4 regions of the Parabacteroides timonensis genome follow, and region 2 is predicted to be linked to each of the others. Evidence: riboswitches for the same ligand, from Rfam matches in the RefSeq annotation. Region 2 holds a riboswitch; each other region holds the start of a gene.
The links. Region 2 has a riboswitch for cobalamin ahead of BQ7394_RS12220 (ABC transporter substrate-binding protein). Riboswitches for the same ligand answer to the same signal wherever they lie in the genome.

Region 1 (5,678 bases), on a different contig from region 2:
ATTTTCAGGATTTTCAGGATCTATTTCCGGATCGTCATCCGAACAAGCATTAAAAGATAAACTAAATAAAACTGCGGCAAATGCGCAGGCGAATAATTGAAACTTTTTCATCTATATATACATTTAATTAATAAATAGCCTAAATTTACAGAAGAACGAACGTCCCGGCTTCTGGAGCATATAGTTGTCATATAATGTATCATCAAAGAGATTATTACACTCTAGTGAGATATTATACCGGTCCTTATTCCACGAATAGGAAAGAGTGGCTGTATGCAGATGCTGTGTCGGGATTTTCGATTTACTTTCTAATACCCCAAATCCTTCCCAAGTCAGGAAAAACCAATGCACATACTGATAATGATATCCCAGACGCAACTTACTGTTTTTCTGGAACAGATCGCGTAAAGTGACATTCAGTTCCGCATTACTGAAAAGCCACGGACGATTCGGTACTTTATTATTATAAGAGATAGACGGCTTTCCATCTGCTTTATATTCCTGTTTATCACGGGCATCCTGGTAACTACAATTGACTATTGCTTGCAGACAATCTTTCCAGGTATAACGAACTTCACCCTCTACTCCTTTGATATCAACACTCGATACATTCTCATATTGCATCATACCTTCTGCTTCAGAAATGACAGCATGAATGTAGTCTTCCACATTCCTATAAAATCCGTTTGCTTCATAATATAAAAGATGACCGGGTGCCAGGCGAACTGTTCCATAAGTACCCAGATTGACATTGTTACTGCTCTCCGGATTCAATTTAACATTCGGATAGATCGTTGTACCGTTACCGAGTAATTCACGGGCCAAGGGAAGTCGCACACTATGCTCGTAGGAAGCTTTCAATGATAATTCTTCCCAAAAAGAGTAACGTGTACCAAGGCCGTAACCTATATTATTTTTTGTAGAAGAAGAAGGCATACTGTTAGAACCGGTAATCCAGTATAAATCTTGTTGCTGGATATCCAAATGATTGATATAATCTTTTACAAAGAATGTGTTATCCATCTTCCCACTAAAAAACGACTGATTGTATGACAGACCTAAAATGTGTTTTGCCAACACGTCATTCGATGGTTCAAATTCGGTATCGATCTCGTCATAACGGTCATTTCCTGTACGGCTTAACAAATAATTCAGGTTAAGAGAATGATTGTTGTTAAAGCGGTAATCTAAGTTGGTACGGATAATGGTCAGCGGACGTTTATAATGACGTAACGAACGGTCACGTCCGGTAATTTCGTTTCGTGAACTATTGATGTAATCTCCATTCCAGTCATATTTACGAAATGCAGTATCGACTGTCAGTGAATGATCCCAGGTATGCGAAAGAGAGGCATTTAATTTTAAATCTTTGATCAAAAAATCCTGCTTCAGGTAACGAGCTGAAATATTCCAGGCATCTACCTTTCTTTCTGCCATACCATATACTTTACTTTGGATAGACCCGGTCTGCAAATCTTTATTTACTTTAGAATAAGAACCTGAAATAAAGAATGCATCTGCCCAGGATTTATTGACAAACCCGACTTCCAATTGTCCCAGAAAAGAGAAATAATCATCATGAAAACGTTTACGGTCTACCAATACAAAATCACGTGCACTTTCATCCCACACTTCAACATCCTTCATCTTATAATCATTCTTCGAATAATTGACTCCGATAGTCGGCCTGATGATCAAATCTGTCTTTGGATCTACAAATTGTGCATTCAAATCAGCCTTGTGTGTATGGAAAGAACCGATACCGTACGAAACATCCAGGTAATTCTTCTTCACCTGGTTAGTAATAATGTTGATTGCTCCTCCCAACGCATCTGCTCCCAGGCTGGCTGGTACCACTCCTTTATAAATTTCGATCCGGTCGATGATATTAACAGGCAGGTTAGCCAGTGAAACACCGCTGCCTTTGGCGTCCAAAGGCATTCCGTCGATAAAATAACGGACGGAGTTACCCGACATTCCGTTGATAGACAAGTCAAAGTCTGAACCGACTCCACCTTCTTCCCGGATCTTAATGCCGGTTGTCCGGTTCACCATTTCATTCAGATTCTTAAGTGTGTTGATCTGTGGTTTAACATCCAACGCATTGACAGAAAAAGCACTTTCTTTTACCTGTTGGGTTTTCGTTTTACCGTATACTTCAACCGAATTCAGGGTTATGGAGTTTTCTTCCATTGTGAAATTCATTGTCGTATTTTTACGGATATCGACAACGGTTTTTATGGTGTTGTAACCTAACAGCCTAATTATAAGGGTACGTTTACCGGGAGTTACCGACAATGAATAACGTCCCCGATCGTCGGTATACGTTCCCGAAGTCGTATTTTCTATAGCGACAGTAGCCAACGGGAGTGGTGTCCCATCCTTTTCTTTTACTTCGCCGGATAAAATCACTTTATTCTGTGCCGCCAGACTTACAGGGAACAAACAAATCAATAACAGAAGTACATGCATGAAACCTCTCATTTCACCAAATTCATTAATTGTTTTTTACATGCTTTCGATGAAAGAAACAATAGAACACATGAACAGGCAGAACCTCCGGTAAGTAGATGAATGTTCTTTCTCATATGTTTTTTAGCCTTATCTCCCGAAAGCTTTAAACTTGTTATCTTGGCAGGTCTTCTGACTTACTCCATCTTTGAACGTCCTTCCCATTCATTGCGAACAGTGGATTGAGTCGTGCTCAAAGACTTTGGCGGAGCTTACAGCAGCGGGTCTGTTCAGGATTTTCACCTGATTCCCTTTTCATCACTTTTCCGTGGAATTGGAAACGTGACACCAAAATTGGGTACAAAGGTACAGATTATTTTGAAACAATAGTGTATTTTTTATAATTGATCGAAGATTTGTGTAAACAGAACAAACTATTCTTTACTTTTGTCTGCAGAATATAATTACATAGCAAACATAAAAAATATGAGCAATTCATTCAAGCCGGCAACTTTGTGTGTACAAGGTGGTTGGCAACCTAAAAAGGGAGAGCCTCGTGTACTTCCTATCTATCAGAGTACTACATTCAAGTATGAAACCAGCGAACAGATGGCTAAATTGTTCGACCTGGAAGAGAGTGGTTATTTTTATACCCGCCTGCAAAACCCGACAAATGATGCCGTAGCATCCAAAATAGCGGCGTTGGAAGGTGGTGTTGCCGCCATGTTGACTTCATCGGGACAGGCGGCCAATTTCTTTGCCTGTTTCAATATTTGTGAAGCCGGCGATCATATTGTAAGTGCAACTGGTATTTATGGAGGTACATACAACTTGCTGTCCGTTACCTTGAAGAAGTTGGGTATCGAATGCACTTTCATCGATCAGGATGCCAGCGAAGAAGAGATCGGTAAGGCTTTCCGTCCGAATACAAAGTTATTGTTCGGCGAAACGATCTCCAATCCGGGAGTAATGGTGTTGGATATTGAGAAGTTTGCCCGTATCGCTCATAGCCACGGTGTGCCTTTGATCGTCGACAATACATTCGCAACACCGATCAACTGCCGTCCGTTCGAATGGGGTGCTGATATCGTAACACATTCTACAACTAAATATATGGACGGACACGCGACTGCTGTCGGTGGTTGTATCGTCGACAGCGGCAACTTCGACTGGGAAGCACATGCCGACAAATATCCGGGCCTTTGCCAGCCGGACGAATCTTATCACGGACTGACTTATACAAAGACATTCGGCAAGATGGCTTATATCACGAAAGCAACCAGCCAGCTGATGCGCGACCTGGGTTCTATCCAGTCTCCACAGAATGCATTCCTGTTGAATTTGGGTCTGGAAACATTGCATTTACGTATGCCACAGCATTGTAAAAATGCATTGGCTGTTGCTAAATGGTTACAGAACTGCGACAAGGTTGCTTGGGTGAACTATCCGGATCTGGAAGGGAATAAGTATTATGACCTGACAAAGAAATATCTGCCGAACGGTTCATGTGGCGTGTTGTCATTCGGCCTGAAAGGTGGACGTGAGGTTTCTATCAAGTTCATGGATAGCTTGAAGCTGGCAGCTATCGTTACTCACGTAGCAGACGCACGTACTTGTGTGCTTCACCCGGCAAGCCATACACACCGCCAGCTGACAGACGAACAGTTGAAGGAAGCCGGTATTGCTCCGGATCTGATCCGTTTCTCTGTCGGTATCGAAAGTGCGGACGATATTATTGCGGATATTGAGCAGGCTTTGAATCAATAAGAATTATTAGTTCATATAAGACAACCGTATTATATGAAAGATGCTTTCCGTCAGGAATCGTCTTCTATATAATACGGTTTTTCTATTTAACATAATAGACTCAGTTTCCTGGAGCTCTTTAAAAACAAAACCCCATCGACAATAAATATCGACGGGGTTGTTTTTTTGTCCATTTCCTCACTTCACAGTGGTACTCATGGATGAACTTTATTTTATTTTTATTACTAAAATTGCGCTTCCAATCTGTTCACCTTCACAGGCTACTCACCCTTCCCCGAAGGGAAGAGTAGAGAAGCATTCTTTTAATTATTATTTATTTCTTATTTAACGATTGCTTTAACAGCAGCTTCGCCTTCAACAGCTACTACAACTACACCAGCAGGAGCAGAGATTGTAGCGTCGTCAGAAGAAAGAACTGTGTTAGCGATTGTCTGACCAAGAACGTTGCTGATAGCAACTTTCTTACCAGCAGCACCCTTGATTGTGATATCACCGTTACCAGCAATTACACTTACAGTAGTTGTACCGATTGTTTCGTTAGCAACAGGATCTTCGCTAGTCTTAGTAATATTGAATACAGCAGCTTCGCTGATTTCACTAACCAATACAGGAACACCATTGTGTACACGAACATATTGAGGTTTCTTATCTGCATTTTTAACTGCTTCAATATAGAAGTCACCATTTTCGCTACCATCAACGATACGGAATGCAAATGTTGCAGCGTTCAATACTTTATCGTTGTCAAGTTTGATAGAATCTTTACCTGCAAACTTCTCAGAACCTGTATATTTAGAGCTTACAATAACCAGAGTATCTTCAATATGTTTAGCATCAACGAATGCCAAACGGAATTTATCCTGATATTTGATTGGAGCAACAGCTGCAGAGTCATCCAAAGCTACCAAATAACGACCTGTTCTAAAAGCTTTTGTATCAATTGTCGGATGTTGGTGACAATTTTCAATCTTATCCGGACAAGTGTTATATTTACCAGCAGGAGTATATTCTACACCTAAAGCTAACATATACTGAGGCATTGATGTTTCACCACGAACATAAGCTGTATCAATAAAGATAGGCAACATGCTATTTTCAGGACGGTCTGCTTTGTTGATAACACCTAAGAAGTTCAGGCTATCTTTTGCAATTTCAGTACCGTTTTCAGCTGTACGGTTTACAGAGTTTTCATACAAGAAACGAGTCGGTTCGTTAGACATGTAGAATTTAGCAGTATCAACAGCCATATCTTTCAAATTATCAGCAACTGTCTTGCCAATACGACGATACAATGGTTTCAAACCTTCGTCGAATGCAAATGTAGCAACACTGTTTTCTGTGTCAATTTCTTCAACAGAAAGGATCAGAGACGGGTGTTTAACACCAGAAACCGTAGATAAATCTTCCTGAACCAATGCGTAGTAGCAAGTTGTATCACCTTCTACATCCAACATATTATT
Region 2 (5,678 bases):
GCAATCTCTCCCATAAAGCCCAGCTTACTCAACGCCACGCCTCCCAGGCTTCCACTCAGTAAGACAACGAAAGCGACTCCCATACTTGCACCGGAGCTGATACCCAACACAGAAGGTCCCGCCAAAGGGTTACGGAATACGGTTTGCATCTGAAGCCCGCTGATCGCTAATCCGGCTCCGGCTACTAATGCCGTCAAGGCTTGCGGAAAGCGTGATTTCCAGATAATATTCTGCCAGGTGACCGGTTCGTCTCCATTGCCGCAGATGATATTCCAAACCGAATGGAAGGGAATCGAAACAGATCCCAACACCAGATTCAGAAACAACAACACGACGATCGAGACAAGGATCAAAAGCATCAGGATAGTATTAGAATACTTCATCGTCCCTATTTATTTAAGTAAATCATAATAGACAGGCGTGTGATCCGGCAGCAGATTCGGATGAAAGATATGCAATAAATCGCCCAATACAACCTCCGGCTCAGTCGGCATGCTCTCGTAAAAAGGTTTCTCCCGCATATTACAGTAGATCACTCCTTTTTCCTTGAAGGCACGGAAGTCTGCATAACGGGGATCCTGATCTTTCAGGGATTTATAAGTATATGTTCCCGGATAGCTGTTTACGATACGCCAGTAATCGGCTTCATCGGCCTGGTTATAGACGGTCTCGAAGTCGAGCGTCACACCGCCGGAACGATCGTCGTCTTTCAAAAAGTAATCAGCGCCGGCATCTTTGAAAAGCTGTGCAAGGAAACTCTTTCCTCCTACTGCATACCAGTTGCCACCATGTATTTCGCCACTGAACACGATAGGACGTTTCTGTACTTTACCTTCGGCAGTCAGCTCTTTCAGTTCGTTGTAGCGGTTCTCTATAGCTGAGAATTTCTCATTGGCTTCCTGCTCTATCCCGAGTAACAGACCGACAAACTTAATCCATTCAGCCTGTCCCAGTGGTGTCATTTCTTTATATCCCAGATGAGGAATCAGAGGAATACCGATATCTTTCATCGTCTCGTATCCGCCACGTTTAAAGGGAGAGATCAGGATCAGGTCGGGATTGATACTCATAATCACTTCATTATCGAAATTACCTTCGATCCCGATCTTCGCTGTCTTTCCTTCCTTCAACTGATTATTGATAGTCTTATTAAACAGATGGCGTGTACTCGTGATACCGACTACCTTATCCTCCGCTCCCAACTTAATGAAATTGGAGAGTTGCAGGGAGGTCATACAAATGGCACTACGCACAGGTGTTTCGATCACCGTATAATCGGCAGGAATACCTTCCGGCTTCGTCCCACGGGGAACCAATGCATACAGGAAATGCGTGCTTTCTTCATTCTGCGGGTCATGTATATCCATCAGGACATAACCGTCGGCATAAGTCAACTGAAAACCTTCGGCATACTTTGGCGCTACCTGAACCCGGTTATCCGTCATAGTCGTTTGCTGCGAAGAAACATTCTCTTTCTCCTGCTGATTTCCTTTTGATGCACACGATGTAGCCAATAGCGTAACCAGGCAACAACCTACTAAATACTTGTTCATATTCATATTGTTTTTTATCCGACACAAACCGTCCAAACCCACGAGGACAATCGTTATGCAAAAAATGGCAGGTCTTCTGACTTACTTCCATCCCGAATGCCTTCCCGATCGCAAAGACCAGTGGCAAAAGGTATTATCAGGATGTTTATAAAGCTTCACAGCAGCGTGGACTGTCCGGGATTTACACCCGGTTCCCTTTTAATCTGTCTCCGTGAACAGGAGTTTTACAGAACCGATTTCGAGCGCAAAAGTAATAAGAAAAACTGAACCATTCGCATACGGAACTGTTATTTACTGAGAATGTCGCTTCACCCCTGATATTGTTCAGTAGTTTATTTGGAGACTTCCGTTATTTTAAGCACTTTTGCCCTCCGAATAAAACAAGAGCAAATGACACATCCTATCAGCTTCGTTTCATTAGGTCCCGGAGAACCGGAACTTATCACTGTAAAAGGGCTTAAACAACTTCAGCAGGCAGATATAATCTATTGCCCGGCTACCCGGAATAAGCAGGGAGATTCTCTTTCACGTGCGGCAGATATCGTGCGTGCTTTAGATATAAATGAAATTGCCATCCAATGCTTTATGCTTCCTATGAGTAAAGACCGTACAGAAGCTTGGAAGGCCTACGATAGTTTATACAATGAGGCTGTGGCAAACCATGCAATAGGTAAACGGATTGTCATCGTTGCCGAAGGGGATGCTGGTTTCTATTCATCCATACAATACATATACGACAAACTTACAGACACTGGGATCGCTGTACAGCGTATTGCCGGGATTCCGGCTTTTATTGCAGCAGGAGCCTTAGCTGGGTTGCATATTGTCAAACAGGAAGAACAGATCGTTGTCATTCCCGGAACACCTTCTACCGAAGAGTTGAGTGAAAAAATACATGCCGGATATGTAATCGTCATTATGAAACTGTCACAATGTGTGGAAGCCGTACACGACTGTATCCGGAAGCATCCGCAGACACAGTTCCATTACTTTGAAAATGTGGGAACAGAAAAAGAATATTATACTTCCGATAAGAAGATTATAGCGGATAAAGTGTACCCCTATTTTTCATTGATGATCATACAATAATCCCCATCATAAGCCTAAAACAGAGTAGTTCTGGGAAATGACGGGGATATTAAAGGTAAAATCTATCGATATTGTATTGCAAAAACTATACTGATTCTATAATGTTACTCAAACGGTTCATATGATACCGGAGTGACTGAACAGATTCCCAGTTCTGGTGCCCTGACTTACACAACTCACGCGCACTTACCAACACACCTGAAATATGACTACTGATCTCTTCGATCTTTTTATTCGTTTCATTATAAAGAGATTCAACTTCTTCCGGTGAATATATGGAAGCAGATTGTGCCAACGATTCAAGCAATTCCATCTGGTAAACACCAGCCTTCGGGATCAAATTGCGGACGGCATAATGATGAAGATCCTGGATTTCCTTCTGCTTGGTTGTATCCCAACCTACATTACTCGTACTAACCGAAGGACTCATCTTTGAAAACATATGAATCCCCAAACAATCTGCAATTGTTCTTATCCATGATCCTGTTTCTACCTCTTTTGAAGCTACACCTGCCAAACTAAATCTCATTGTTGTCATAATCAAATCTCCTTAATTACATAAACCGAAGTTTTTAAAATCGCTACACACTTTCTTTTTATCACCCTAAGCCTGCTGTTTATTATATTTTGCTATCGTGACGACACAAAATTAATCAATTTGTTATACACAACAATCTATTATCCATATTTTATAATTCTTTAAGAGCAAAACTATCTAAATGCATTATTTTTGCCAACTAAAGATGACAAATACATCAAAAAGTACCACTTTAAGATGACAAAGATTTGTTTCCATTCTTCTTTTAGCATCTTTTATCAATATGACAGCAATATAATATCTCCACTCCCACCGGAAACCTTTCATTGTGACATTTTGTTATTTAATTAAAAATAATATACTTTTGTTCCTTCTTAAACTTACATAAGCACATGAAATCGGATATAGAAATTGCAAGAGAAGTTTCCCTTCGCAAAATAAAGGAAGTTGCTACAGGATTAGGCATTCCGCGCGAGGAAGTTCAGAACTATGGTCGTTACATCGCCAAAGTGCCTCTCCATCTCATCGATGAAGAAAAAATCAAAGAACATAACCTGATCCTGGTTACAGCTATCACTCCTACCAAAGCTGGAATCGGGAAGACAACGGTTTCTATCGGCCTTGCCCTCGGTCTGAACAAGATCGGTAAAAAGGCAGTTGCAGCCCTGCGTGAACCTTCATTAGGTCCGTGTTTCGGTATGAAAGGTGGAGCAGCCGGAGGTGGCTATGCCCAGGTGTTGCCGATGGAAAACATCAACTTACACTTTACCGGAGATTTCCATGCCGTAACTTCTGCTCACAATATGATCACAGCGTTGTTGGATAACTATATTTATCAGACACGCAATACCTGTGAAGGATTGAAAGAGATCAAATGGAAACGCGTACTCGACGTGAACGACCGCAGCCTGCGTAATATTGTATCCGGATTGGGTGGTTCTGCCAACGGTATCCCGACCGAAACAGGATTCGATATCACTCCTGCTTCCGAAATGATGGCAATCCTTTGCTTGGCTACCGACCTGGAAGATTTAAAACGTCGCATCGGTAATATCCTGCTGGGATATACTTACGATGATCAACCGTTCACAGTAAACGATCTGGGAGTTGCCGGAGCGATCACTGTATTGCTGAAAGATGCATTGCTGCCTAACCTGGTACAGACAACGGAAAATACACCTGCATTCGTTCATGGTGGTCCGTTCGCCAACATCGCACACGGATGTAATTCGATAATCGCTACTAAGATGGCTCTTACTTACGGTGACTATGTTATTACGGAGGCTGGTTTCGGTGCCGATCTGGGTGCAGAAAAGTTCTTCGATATCAAATGTCGTAAAGCGGGCTTAACTCCGAAACTGACAGTTATCGTTGCTACTGCACAGAGTTTGAAGCTGCACGGCGGCGTTCCTGAGGCACAGATCAAGGAACAGAATATCGAAGGCCTGCGTAACGGTTTCGCCAACCTCGACAAACATGTGTCTAACATGAAACGTTTCGGCCAGGAAGTGATCGTAACTTTCAACCGTTATGCAACCGATACGGATGAAGAAATCGCATTAGTAGCCGAGCATTGCAAGGAACTGGGTGTTGGTTTTGCCATGAACAGTGTATTCGCAGAAGGCGGCGAAGGTGGTGTGGAACTGGCTAAACTGGTTGTAGACACGATCGAAAACAAACCGTCGGCTCCACTGAAACTAGTGTATGAAAATACAGATCCGGTACGCGAAAAGATCAAAAAGGTATCTAAAGAGATTTATGGTGCAGCCTCGGTAACATATACAACGCTTGCCGACAAGAAGATCAAACAGATCGAAAGCCTGGGTATCTCCCACTATCCTATCTGTATCGCAAAAACTCAATATTCATTCTCTTCCGATCCAAAAGCATACGGTGTCGCCAAAGATTTTGAATTGAAAGTACGTGACGTTATCATCAACAATGGTGCCGAAATGATCGTTGTTGTCATGGGTGAAATCATGCGTATGCCGGGACTCCCCAAAGACCCACAGGCAAAACGGATCGATATCGTAAACGGATTGGTAGAAGGATTGAGCTGATCATTCAAAATGCATAAAAAGGTGGCCAAAGGGTCGCCTTTTTATGCATTTTGAATGATTACTTTATTACGCGTATCGGCAAATCCAATGGACCTTTAACAGAACGAGTCTTTGTCTGCCCTATCTTCGGACCAGGTATCAGCGGGCTATATGTCAGGACGTGACGTATACGGTCACGTTGGTCAGAAGTAAACTGAAAGGAATAGCTGACAGCATAATCCATAATATTGGTAGAAATAAATGTCTTACCGGTCTGGCAATCTTCACGCTTGACTAACGTATAAAAGTCAGCGTCTCCAGACTCTATCTGCAAGAAATACCATTCGTCATAATATGTTTTATTATATGTCGGGGTATCATCACAATAATCCGAGTCCATGCAACCTCCGGATGAAGTACCTACTTTATCTTCAGTAAAGACATGACGCAGTCCTAAAT
Region 3 (5,678 bases), 3.1 Mb from region 2:
GAAACGTTTCTTTAATGGCGGAAAAGACTCTATGAGTTATGTACGGACACTGGTTTTCCCGTTAGAGAAGGCCGGCGATTTCAAAAGTACGATTAAGAATGTAGAGGTATTGAATTATTGCAAGTAAAGAACAGAAGAGCATATATATGTTATTATAAAAAAGAAAAGCAGGATGATTGTTCCTGCTTTTCTTTTTATCTTTATTCCGGTTGATAACCTTCACCGTTTTCCCATGCATCAGCATCGTTCCAGTTTTCCTTCAGGTGGTTTAACCAGATCTTACGGATTTCAGGATAGTCTCCTAAAGCTTTGATTTTACATCCGCTTTCAATACCATGGTCTGCATCTGTCTGATCGGCAGGGTGAGTTTCTGTCTGGTCGATATTGAATCCCAGATATTGTAATTTCAGACGCCAGCAATTATCTGATTGCGGAGTAGCCAGACTAGCGTCATCTCCGTCTTCCAGACCCCATAGGTCATTGTGAGCATGGTCACCGGCAATAGACATGAACGGAGCCAGGAATACATTGATGTCTTTCGGTTCCAGATTATTTGTTTTGCAGTAATCCATCAGTTTTGAATAAATACATTCAGGATTAGGAGTATCCAGAGGTTGCTCTGTCTTTTCATTTAACGGCCAGAATAACATTTTACCATAATCCACAGTACCTACAAATACATTTTTGCTGCTTGTTTTTGCTTGCATGGCAACTTCGATATCGGCATATTTCTGGTTGGCATTATAGCTGTCGTTCGGGTTTCCGTGACCCATCAGCAACAAGATATTATGCTTGTCAGCCAATGATGTTTTGTAATGACTATACAAAGCTTCTGCAACAGCTTCTGTATCCTCATCTTCAGCTAACAGGTTTGCACCTTTCAATACATTTACACTTGGATAATCACGGATCATGAAGTTTTTCTTTACAGTAGTATTCATAACAGAAAGATATTCTTCACCCGGAATAACGTGTAACGACTGTACGGCAACTCTCGTGTAACCAGCTTCAGCAAAGGCATTCAGCCATTGGTCTATATGATAGTAAGCTTCATCGCGTGTAGCTTCCAGTCGTCCGATACAAGTGTTTGATGAAAAAGACAGATAAACATCTGCTTCAGGAAAAGCTTCTTTGAATTCTTTGACAGTTTCATCATAAACGTGAGTTGCTTCGTGATAAGTACTTCCGAAAGAGCAAAGTAAAATGGCCGTATCTTTCGTCTTTGCGGCTTTTACTACCGGTTCTGCCGGATTGTCTGTTTTTTCTACGTCATCGTCGTCGCCGCAGGATGTAAATCCGACAGCTGTTACCGTCATAAGGGCGGCAGCCATAAGGCAATACTTAAATTTGTTCATAAATATAAATTTTAAAAGATGTTGATTTACTTGTTTCTATTATGGAACTTGGCTGTAATAGACAGGTAGAAATTACGTCCCGGACTTGTTGTTCCGTGATTGCGTCCGAACGGGGTGGTGTCTATATAGTTTAAAATATTATCAACCCCCACATTGCCTGTCAAATCCCAATGTTTGACCTTCAACAGCGAATGACTTGTGTTGATCCTCCAGATATTATATCCGTCCGCATTGTCGTCCGACATATAAAAGCGTTTGGATTGGTATTTCCCGTAAAGACCAACGCCTAACCGATAGCGTTTCCATGTATGTCCCCATGTCGCGTTGAGCGTTGCATTGTGATTAGAGGTAGCATCTATGGGGATATATTGCATGTAGCGTGGGTCAAATTCATCATCCACATAAAGGGCTTTTGCATCAGTATAACTGTATCCGCCTCCTAATGCGAGGTCTTTTGTTATCTTGTATGTAAATGAGAAATCCACGCCATACACTCTGGCTTTCGACAGGTTCTTATATTTTTTTGTTTCCTCTACTTCCAGCAGCTTGTTTTCTGCTGAAGTGGGAACTGTTGTCAAAGCGATCATATCATGGATACTGTTATAGTATCCGGTAACACTCGCCTGGAACTTATCTGAAATAAACTCTGCTCCAAGTGATACATATTGAGATGTCTGCGGTTTCAGATCGCTGTTCCCATAATAGGCCTTCAGCTTTCCCATCATGGTGCCGATATAATCGTAATAAAGTTCCTGAGTGGTTGGAGCTTTGAATCCGAGCGACCATGTACCGCGCAGGTTGAAATTGTTCAATTTATAAAGGGCGGATACTTTGGGAGTCACTCTTGCTGCGAATTCTTTATGATATACACCGCGTAGTCCGGCAGTGACGATAAACCGGTCCGCCAGTGTCCATTCATCCTGTGCATAAGCCGATAAGGTGTAAACGGATGCTGAAGTACGATTGTCCATGTGATGAGGCGATTCGAGATTCTCCCACAAATACTCCAAACCAGTGTTAAGCGTATGTGAATCTCCGAAATAGAAAACGCCTTTAGCTTGTCCTGTCAGTTGTTTCTGTATCTTTTGTTTGAGACGTTGACCGGCAAAAAAGGTGACACGTTTATTATCTATAAAGTAATCGGTATAGGCATCATGGGTGTAATCGTAAAAATATCCGAACCTGCCATAATCGATATCGAAAGTAAGATAATTCCTGCCTTCTAGTTTCCACTTTGCGCCACCTGCCAATGTATAATTGCGATAATAGTAATTATACGGATAATACTTATAAGCTCCGAATGTACGATATAACCAACGTTCGTAATGCGAACCTTCGGCGGTCAGTTCCAGTTTATCATTTACTTTATAGGAGAGAAATTCGTTGATCGTATAATTGTCCGATCGGTTGATAGTTTTGCTGACAGAGCCGGGTTTCAACTGGTGCTGGTCCCATTCCATATCCGTGTTTCTCCAACCATCCGTATGTTTGTAATTGAAAGAAGTTGTAGAGTTCAGTTTTCCTATTTGAATGCCGACCGTGTTGCTTTGGCGTATATCACCATATTCTCCCACGCGGGTCGTATTAGTGACGTTGATTTTTTCCCTGTTCCTTTTGGTGATGATATTAATAACACCGGCGATAGCGTCGCTACCATATAAAGAAGAGGAGGCTCCTTTTACGATTTCGACTCTCTCGATATCGGCTATATTAATTCGGTTGAGATCGCTTTGTCCACCCACATCCCCGTTCATACGTTTGCCGTTTATTAGAATCAGGATATAGTCATTATCCAGGCCATTCATTTGCAGATGTCCGCCCATGTCGCCTTCATGAAAGGTTAATGAAGGGCAAAGTCCTCCCAAAAGGTCCTCCATGCTACGAGCCTGATATTGTTCCAGCGCTTTGCTGGTAATGACTTCTGTCTGTACGGGAGCGTCTTTCAGATAATGTTCGGTACCGGTTCCGGTTATTACTACTTCATCTAATTGTACCGTCAGTTCTTTCCCGTCTTTGCTCAGGATACTTTGCGCATAGGCATATTGCATGCTACATAGTAGAATGAAAGCCAATAGCAGATACTTCATATTCTGTTTTATTTAGTTTGATAAATAAAACATCAAGTTTCTCTTCTTAAAAGGAATGTCGCAAGGGCTTTTACGTAGGTAAACGTATAATCGAATGGACACAGACTTCTGAACCTGGAAGCTTGGTGTTTATTATAAAATAAATTTAGCAGGTATTCTGGCTTTCCTCTGGTTAGAAACCTTCCCATTTCGACTATTGAAACAGTGGCATTAGAACTTCTAACCAACATAATGAGGATTTACAGCTGCAGGTACAGCTCCGGATTTACACCGGATTCCCTTGAATCAGTCTGCGAAACAAACTGATTACTAAATCGTGGGTGCAAAGATACTACATTATTTTATTATATGATTCTTTTACTAAAAAAATGTAGTATCTATGTCTTTGATTTCTATCTGTTTTACTTTTTGAATTTCACAGCCAGACTAATGTAAACGGCCCGTCCGGGGTTTATCGTGGAGAAATTACTGTTCCAGGGGCGGTCGTCGCGGTTGTTAAATAAGTTTTCGATACCGATTCCCGGTTCCAGGATAAATGCGTCTAGGTTGAATGAGTGGCGGGTGTTCAAATCCCATTGCTGGTATTTCGGGGCGTAGCCGTATGTGCTGGAATAGCGTTCGCCCTGGATATGTCCGCTCAGGTTTACATTCAGGTGGTAGTTGTTCCAGTCATGATCCCAACGTGCATGTACATTGGCTGCATTCTTTACGCTCTTATCGACAGGAGTAATTACGACAATATCAGTTCCGGTTTTGCTGTCGTGTTCCAGTGTCTTAGCTTCGCTGTCTGTGTAGATGTAACCTCCGCCTACGGTGAATCCGGCTCCTGCATAAATATTTGCGTTTACACTGATCCCTTTGATTTTAGCCCGGTTCACATTGTCGCGCTGACGGATGGTAGAGAATTTCTCATGAAGCTCATCCAGTCCCATCTGGTGAATCTCTTCATCGCTTAATACGCGGTAATCGATCATGTCTTTAATATCGTTGTAGAATCCGGTGGCCGATATTGAAAAACGTGAGCATGTATATTCGCCGTTCAGTGAAAAGAAATTACTCTTTTCCGGTTTCAGGTCGGGGTTTCCAATCGTATAACGGCTTGAAGTTTTCGATTCGTCCGTTGCGTATAGTTGGGACAATGTGGGCGAACGGAAGCCTGTTGCGTACGATGCCCGGAAATTAAATCCTTTGAGTTTGTACATAAGGGCAACATTTGGAGTGGCATAGTTTTTAAAATTCTCATTGTAGAGATAGCGCACGCCTAATACGGCCTGTAGGTTTCTTAGTATCGTAATTTCATCCTGTGCAAAAAGTGCAATCGTATACATGCTCTTGAAGCTGATGTTATCCGATTGGCTTCTGAAGTTTTCATTGATATACTCGATACCTGTGGATACTTTATTCCACGTATTAGGTTTGAAAATACCTTTTACGGTTGCATCGTAATAAGTCGTTTCTTTACGGGTTTCTTTATCGCCGCGTTCGAAATCTCCGGTTTTGAGGAAATAGTCATATTTTGAGGTGTAATTGTCGGCAAAGAAGTCAGCATCGATGTAAGCGGATTTGTTGATCATATATTTGGCACCGGCACCATAGGTGTAGGTTTCATGCGCCATGTTATAGGTATAAGCCTGTGTCTCTTCATAGATCGGGTTGCCGTTTTCATCTTTCTTCTTTCCTTTCTTAAAGTAAGTGGCTGTTTCCGGTCGGCGGGTGTTATAGTCATAGTAATTACCACGTACGTAGAAAGATAAGCGGTCGGTTGCATTGTAAGCAAAACGTTGGCTGATATTGTCGGAGAGGAATCCGGTAGACATCGGGCGGCCTGTTTTATAGCCGTTTTCGTCGAGATCATTCACTTGCCAGTTATCCGCTTCCCTGCGCTGGTATGAAGTATAAGATGAAAATTTACCGGCATTTACGTCTGCATTTATATTTTCGCTGAACCGTCCTTTACTGGTATAATGGGTGTAGTTGGATACATTCACCGCATTCTTGGTATCATCTGTAATAATATTGATAACGCCGCCGATTGCATCGCTGCCGTAAAGGGCGGAAGCTGCCCCGCTCAGGATTTCGATACGCTTTATATTGGCGATATTGATACGTGTATAACGGTCGTCACCGGTCAGGCGTTTACCGTTTTCCAGCAGTAGCATATAGTCTTCGTTCATGCCGTTCAGGCTCAGTGTCGTTCCCATTCCGTTTGTCATGGTTGTTACATTCGGAGTCAGTT
Region 4 (5,678 bases), on a different contig from region 2:
TGTGCCTACCAGGTAACCGGTGATACGCTGCAACTTATCCAGATGCTTGCTACCGCACTTCGGACATTCTTCCATGTGGGCATCTGCATTTTCATAACCGCAATCCAGGCAACGGTTACGGTTATGGTTTACCGAGCCGTATCCGATATTATATTTGTCCATCATATCGACCACTTTCATAATCACTTCCGGGTTATGGGTTGCATCGCCGTCTATTTCAACATAGAAAATATGGCCGCCACCAGTTAATGCGTGATAAGGAGCTTCTACCTCTGCTTTATGACGGGCGCTGCATTTATAATATACCGGAACGTGGTTGGAGTTGGTATAATATTCACGATCGGTGATACCTGGCAGTGCTCCGAATTTCTTGCGGTCGCGTGCCGTAAATTTGCCGGAAAGTCCTTCTGCCGGAGTGGCAAGTACACTGTAATTATGCTGGTATTGTTCCGAGAACTGATTTACGCGGTCGCGCATATAAGTGACGATTTTCAAACCGAGTTCCTGTGAAGCCGCATCTTCTCCATGATGTTTGCCAGTCAGGGCAACCAGGCATTCAGCCAGTCCGATGAATCCGATACCCAGTGTACCCTGGTTGATAACCGGGGCGATCGTATCTGTCGGTTTTAACTTCTCACTACCCAGCCAAAGTGAAGTCATCAGCAACGGGAACTGTTTGGCATAAGCTGTTTTCTGGAATTCCATACGTTCGTGCAACTGGCGTGCAGTAATTTCCAGCATTTCGTCTAGCTTGGCAAAGAAGCGGGCGATACGAAGTTCTTTATCTTCTATACTCATGCATTCTATAGCCAGGCGTACGATGTTGATAGTCGAGAAAGAAATGTTTCCGCGTCCGATGGAAGTCTTCGGTCCGAAGCGGTTCTCGAATACACGGGTACGGCATCCCATGGTTGCTACCTCATACATATAGCGTTGTGGGTCGTCCGCTTTCCAGTCTTCATGCTGGTTGAATGTAGCATCCAGGTTCAGGAAGTTCGGGAAGAAACGGCGGGCAGTCACTTTACATGCCAGTTCGTACAAGTCATAGTTGCGGTCTTCCGGCAGATAGCTGACGCCACGTTTCTTTTTCCATATCTGGATCGGGAAGATAGCCGTTTCGCCGTTGCCGACACCACGATAAGTACTTTTCAATATCTCACGAATGATGCAACGCCCTTCGGCTGAAGTATCCGTGCCGTAGTTGATAGAGCTGAACACCACCTGGTTACCACCGCGTGAATGAATGGTGTTCATATTGTGAATGAAAGCTTCCATCGACTGATGGACACGGCTGACAGTTTTATTAATAGCATGCTGTATGATCCGTTTGTCACCGCTCAGGCCATCCAGCGGACGCGTTACATAGTCGTCCAGTTCTTTATTATACAGATGTGAGTAATTCACGCCGTTCAGGTCTTCCAGGTTCTTGATCTCTTCAATAAAGCTGTTACGTACGTAAGGAGCCAGATAGAAGTCGAAAGCGGGGATAGCCTGTCCGCCGTGCATTTCGTTCTGAGCTGTTTCCAGGGAGATGCAGCCCAGGATGCTGGCTGTCTCGATGCGTTTTGCCGGGCGTGATTCGCCATGTCCGGCAGAGAATCCATATTTAAGGATGCGGTCCAGCGGATGCTGAACGCATGTCAGGCTCTTGGTCGGGTAATAATCTTTATCATGAATGTGCAGGTAGTTGTTTGCAACGGCCTCTTTTACCTCTTCACTCAACAGGTAATCGTCGACAAACGGTTTGGTGGTTTCACTGGAGAATTTCATCATCATGCCTGCAGGGGTATCTGCATTCATATTGGCATTTTCGCGCGTGATATCGTTCGATTTGATGTTGATAATCTCCAGGAACATATCGCGTGTTTTAGCTTTACGGGCAACACTGCGCTGATTGCGGTAAGCGATATATTTCTGTGCAACGTCCTTACGGCTACTGTTCATTAGTTCCAGTTCGACTGCGTCCTGTATCGCTTCGACTGTCATTTGCGGTTCTCCTTTGAATGAAATATGATCCGTAATCTGGCGGATCAGCTGCAAATCCTCCCCATTTTCTGTATGCAGCATGGCTTTTCGTATCGCTGTTACTATCTTCTCCTCATTAAATCCGACGATACGTCCATCCCGTTTGATAACTGTTTGTATCATGATAAAATTGATAATATATTTATGTTGTTTTTACTTAGACAAAGGTATGTTTAAACTATATATGGTGTTCTTTTTGGAAAACTTTTAACGAGTTAAATTATGTCAAACATCTGATTGTTAGATATGAAATTAGTAAAAGTGGAAAACTTTTTGATTTTTGAAGTAAAAATGTTTTCCCAAAAAGGATAGTCAAGGATGAGCTCTCTTCTAACTGTTGTATTATCAGCCTCTTATGTGTTCCAATAAAAAATATGCACAATTTGGAGTAAAATGTGTAATAAATTCTCTACATTTGTCGCCGAATCGGTTCTGTATTATCTGGTCGGGTGATACAGATTAAAAGGGAATCGGGTGTAAATCCCGGACAGTCCCGCTGCTGTGAAGCTCCGTTCAACATTCTGAAAACAACTTATGCCACTGACGAAGGTCGGGAAGGCTTCAGAATGGGAGTAAGTCAGAAGACCTGCCATTCATTAAAGGCTCATATCCTCGTGGGTTAGGATACGGGTTCGAAAAGATTGTTTATTATAAAAAATATCAGATCATGGAGAAAGATTGTCCGCGTTGTGGTATCTCCTTTGTTTGCCGGGTGGATGATATATCCGCTTGTCATTGTGCGCCCGTAAAGCTGGACGAGCTTCAGCTAGCCTATGTGAAATTGCATTATCCGGGGTGCCTGTGCAGTGCATGCCTGAATGAAATAAAGAAATACTTCTATGCATGTGAAGTGAATCCTCGTTATAAACGGTTAAAACATTAATATGATTCAAAAAGTATTGGTAGCGAACCGCGGTGAGATCGCCGTACGCGTTATGCGCTCCTGCCGGGAGATGGGAATACAGTCGGTGGCTGTGTTCTCGGAAGCCGACCGGGCAGCGCGTCATGTCTTGTATGCAGATGAGGCTTGTCTGATAGGACCTGCTGCATCCAAAGAGAGTTATCTGGATATAGAAAAGATTATCCGGGCAGCAAAAGAGCATCAGGCAGATGCCATTCACCCGGGGTATGGTTTTCTTTCCGAGAATGCCGATTTTGCCAGGCGGTGCAAAGAGGAGAATATTATATTTATCGGTCCTACAGCAGAAACGATGGAAGCAATGGGCGATAAGATCTCGGCTCGTAAGCGGATGATTGCGGCTGGTGTTCCGGTAGTTCCGGGTACCCAACAACCTCTGCAGGACGCAGCGGAAGCGCTTCGTATATGTAAAGAGATCGGTTTCCCGGTGATGCTGAAAGCTTCTATGGGAGGCGGTGGAAAAGGGATGCGCCTGATTCATAATGAGAATGAAGTGGAGGAGGCTTATAACTCTGCCCGCTCGGAATCTCTTTCCTCTTTTGGTGACGATACGGTTTATCTGGAGAAGTTCGTGGAAGAACCACATCATATCGAGTTCCAGATATTGGGTGATAACCATGGAAATGTGATCCACCTGTGTGAACGTGAATGTTCGGTTCAACGTCGTAACCAGAAGATTGTAGAAGAGAGTCCTTCTCCGTTTATTACGGTTGAGTTACGGAAAAATATGGGAGAAAAGGCAGTTGCAGCAGCAAAGGCCGTTAATTATTCCGGAGCAGGTACTATCGAGTTTCTGGTAGATAAGCACCGGAATTTTTATTTTTTGGAGATGAATACCCGCTTGCAGGTGGAACATCCTATTACGGAAGAGGTATTGGGTGTCGATCTGGTGAAAGAACAGATTAGGGTGGCAAACAACGAACCGCTCCATATCCGGCAGGAAGATATTGTACAGCGTGGTCATGCGATCGAATGCCGTATCTGTGCCGAAGATACCGATGCCGGTTTTATGCCTTCGCCCGGTGTTATACGCCAACTGACAGAACCCAATGGTATTGGTGTCCGTGTAGACAGTTATGTGTATGAAGGATATGAAATTCCTGTTTACTATGACCCGATGATTGGAAAGCTGATCGTATGGGCGACGACACGCCAGTATGCTATCGAACGGATGCGGCGTGTGTTACATGAGTACAAGATCACCGGTCTGAAAACAAATATCAGTTATCTGCGCCGCATCATGGATTCTTCCGATTTTGTGAAAGGGAAATATGATACTTCTTTTATTGAAAAGCATGCAGAACAATTGCAGCATCCGGTAAGTGAAAGTGGCACGGAAACCGAAAATGTAGCTATGATTGCCGCTTATATGGATTATCTGATCAACCTAGAAGAAAATAAGTCCGGGCAGGGATCCGACAATCGTCCGATCAGCCGCTGGCGTGAGTTCGGCCTGCAAAAGGGGGTCTTACGTATTTAATGATTGGCATAGTAGTACATTAGAAAATTATTCGTTATGGAAATACATATAGGAAAAAGAGTGGCGGATGTTTCGCTGGTCAGTAAAGAAGGGAATAAGGTTCAGTTGACGATTGACGGTGTTCCTTATGAAGTCGATATTATGATGGCGGAGAACGGAGCCTGTTCGATCTTGCATAATGGTATTTCGTATAATGCCGAGTTGATTCGTGGTGAAGGAGGCAAGAATTATACGGTGAATACGCATTTCCTGTCATATAATGTTGATATTGTGGATTCGCAGACTAAGTATCTGCGTATGCGTAAGGGCGGTGAAGAACGTCAGGATAACAAAATCGTTTCCCCGATGCCGGGAAAAGTAATGAAAGTCCTGGTGCAGAAAGGCGACAGCCTGGAAGCCGGCGATATTGTCGTAGTGATAGAAGCGATGAAAATGCAGAGTAATTATAAGGTTAGTTCAACCTGTAAGGTGCGTGAGGTGCTGGTAAAAGAAGGAGACTCGGTGGCAAGCAACCAGGTTCTTCTGACGTTGGACGTAATAAAAGATAAGGAAGAATAAAATGGGAAAGGAACAATTGTATAAAACCTTTGAAGAACGTGACAATGCGGCTTCACAGGGAGGAGGGATTGCACGTATAGAAAAGCAACACGAATCCGGACGGATGACTGCCTGCGAACGTATCGATATGTTGCTGGACAAAGGTACATTTAACGAATTGGATAAGTTTGTTGTCCATCGCTGTACGAACTTCGGTATGGATAAGAATAAGATCCCGGGAGATGGTATCGTGTCCGGCTATGGAAAGATAGACGGGCGGCAGGTATTTGTCTATGCCTACGACTTTACGGCTTACGGAGGAACGTTGAGTGCCACGAATGCCGCTAAGATCGTAAAGGTTCAACAACTGGCTTTGAAAAGCGGAGCCCCGGTTATTGCCCTGAACGACTCGGGTGGTGCCCGTATCCAGGAAGGGGTAAGTAGCCTGGCGGGCTATGCTTCCATCTTTTACCAGAACACGATGGCTTCGGGTGTTGTTCCGCAGATATCGGCGATTCTGGGGCCTTGTGCGGGCGGTGCCTGCTATTCTCCTGCATTGACCGATTTTATCTTTATGGTGAAGGAGAAGAGCCATATGTTCATAACCGGTCCGGATGTGGTGAAAGCCGTTACACATGAAGAGGTCGGCAAGGAAGAACTGGGAGGTGCTTATACACATAGCAGCAAGAGTGGTGTGACTCATTTTATGTGCGACAC

Region 1: another riboswitch for cobalamin. It lies ahead of BQ7394_RS03845 (TonB-dependent receptor); the one in region 2 lies ahead of BQ7394_RS12220 (ABC transporter substrate-binding protein).
Region 3: another riboswitch for cobalamin. It lies ahead of BQ7394_RS24460 (TonB-dependent receptor plug domain-containing protein); the one in region 2 lies ahead of BQ7394_RS12220 (ABC transporter substrate-binding protein).
Region 4: another riboswitch for cobalamin. It lies ahead of BQ7394_RS01335 (cysteine-rich CWC family protein); the one in region 2 lies ahead of BQ7394_RS12220 (ABC transporter substrate-binding protein).

The regions. Positions count from the first base shown of each region.
Region 1 covers NZ_LT669940.1:786,936-792,613, reverse strand. The annotation lists gene BQ7394_RS03850 (hypothetical protein) at 1-111, opposite strand, end outside; gene BQ7394_RS03845 (TonB-dependent receptor) at 124-2,484, opposite strand; cobalamin riboswitch at 2,617-2,819, opposite strand; gene BQ7394_RS03840 (O-acetylhomoserine aminocarboxypropyltransferase/cysteine synthase family protein) at 2,938-4,218, shown strand; gene BQ7394_RS03835 (DUF6383 domain-containing protein) at 4,539-5,678, opposite strand, start outside.
Region 2 covers NZ_LT669941.1:1,142,912-1,148,589, forward strand. The annotation lists gene BQ7394_RS12215 (iron ABC transporter permease) at 1-383, opposite strand, end outside; gene BQ7394_RS12220 (ABC transporter substrate-binding protein) at 393-1,553, opposite strand; cobalamin riboswitch at 1,603-1,806, opposite strand; gene BQ7394_RS12225 (precorrin-2 C(20)-methyltransferase) at 1,944-2,642, shown strand; gene BQ7394_RS12230 (hypothetical protein) at 2,728-3,180, opposite strand; gene BQ7394_RS12235 (formate--tetrahydrofolate ligase) at 3,573-5,240, shown strand; gene BQ7394_RS12240 (zinc-dependent metalloproteinase lipoprotein) at 5,299-5,678, opposite strand, start outside.
Region 3 covers NZ_LT669941.1:4,274,887-4,280,564, forward strand. The annotation lists gene BQ7394_RS24450 (family 20 glycosylhydrolase) at 1-127, shown strand, start outside; gene BQ7394_RS24455 (sirohydrochlorin cobaltochelatase) at 201-1,355, opposite strand; gene BQ7394_RS24460 (TonB-dependent receptor plug domain-containing protein) at 1,382-3,442, opposite strand; cobalamin riboswitch at 3,573-3,771, opposite strand; gene BQ7394_RS24465 (TonB-dependent receptor) at 3,844-5,678, opposite strand, start outside.
Region 4 covers NZ_LT669940.1:126,082-131,759, forward strand. The annotation lists gene BQ7394_RS01330 (anaerobic ribonucleoside triphosphate reductase) at 1-2,148, opposite strand, end outside; cobalamin riboswitch at 2,435-2,633, shown strand; gene BQ7394_RS01335 (cysteine-rich CWC family protein) at 2,693-2,908, shown strand; gene accC (acetyl-CoA carboxylase biotin carboxylase subunit) at 2,910-4,424, shown strand; gene BQ7394_RS01345 (acyl-CoA carboxylase biotin carboxyl carrier protein subunit) at 4,461-4,982, shown strand; gene BQ7394_RS01350 (acyl-CoA carboxylase subunit beta) at 4,984-5,678, shown strand, end outside.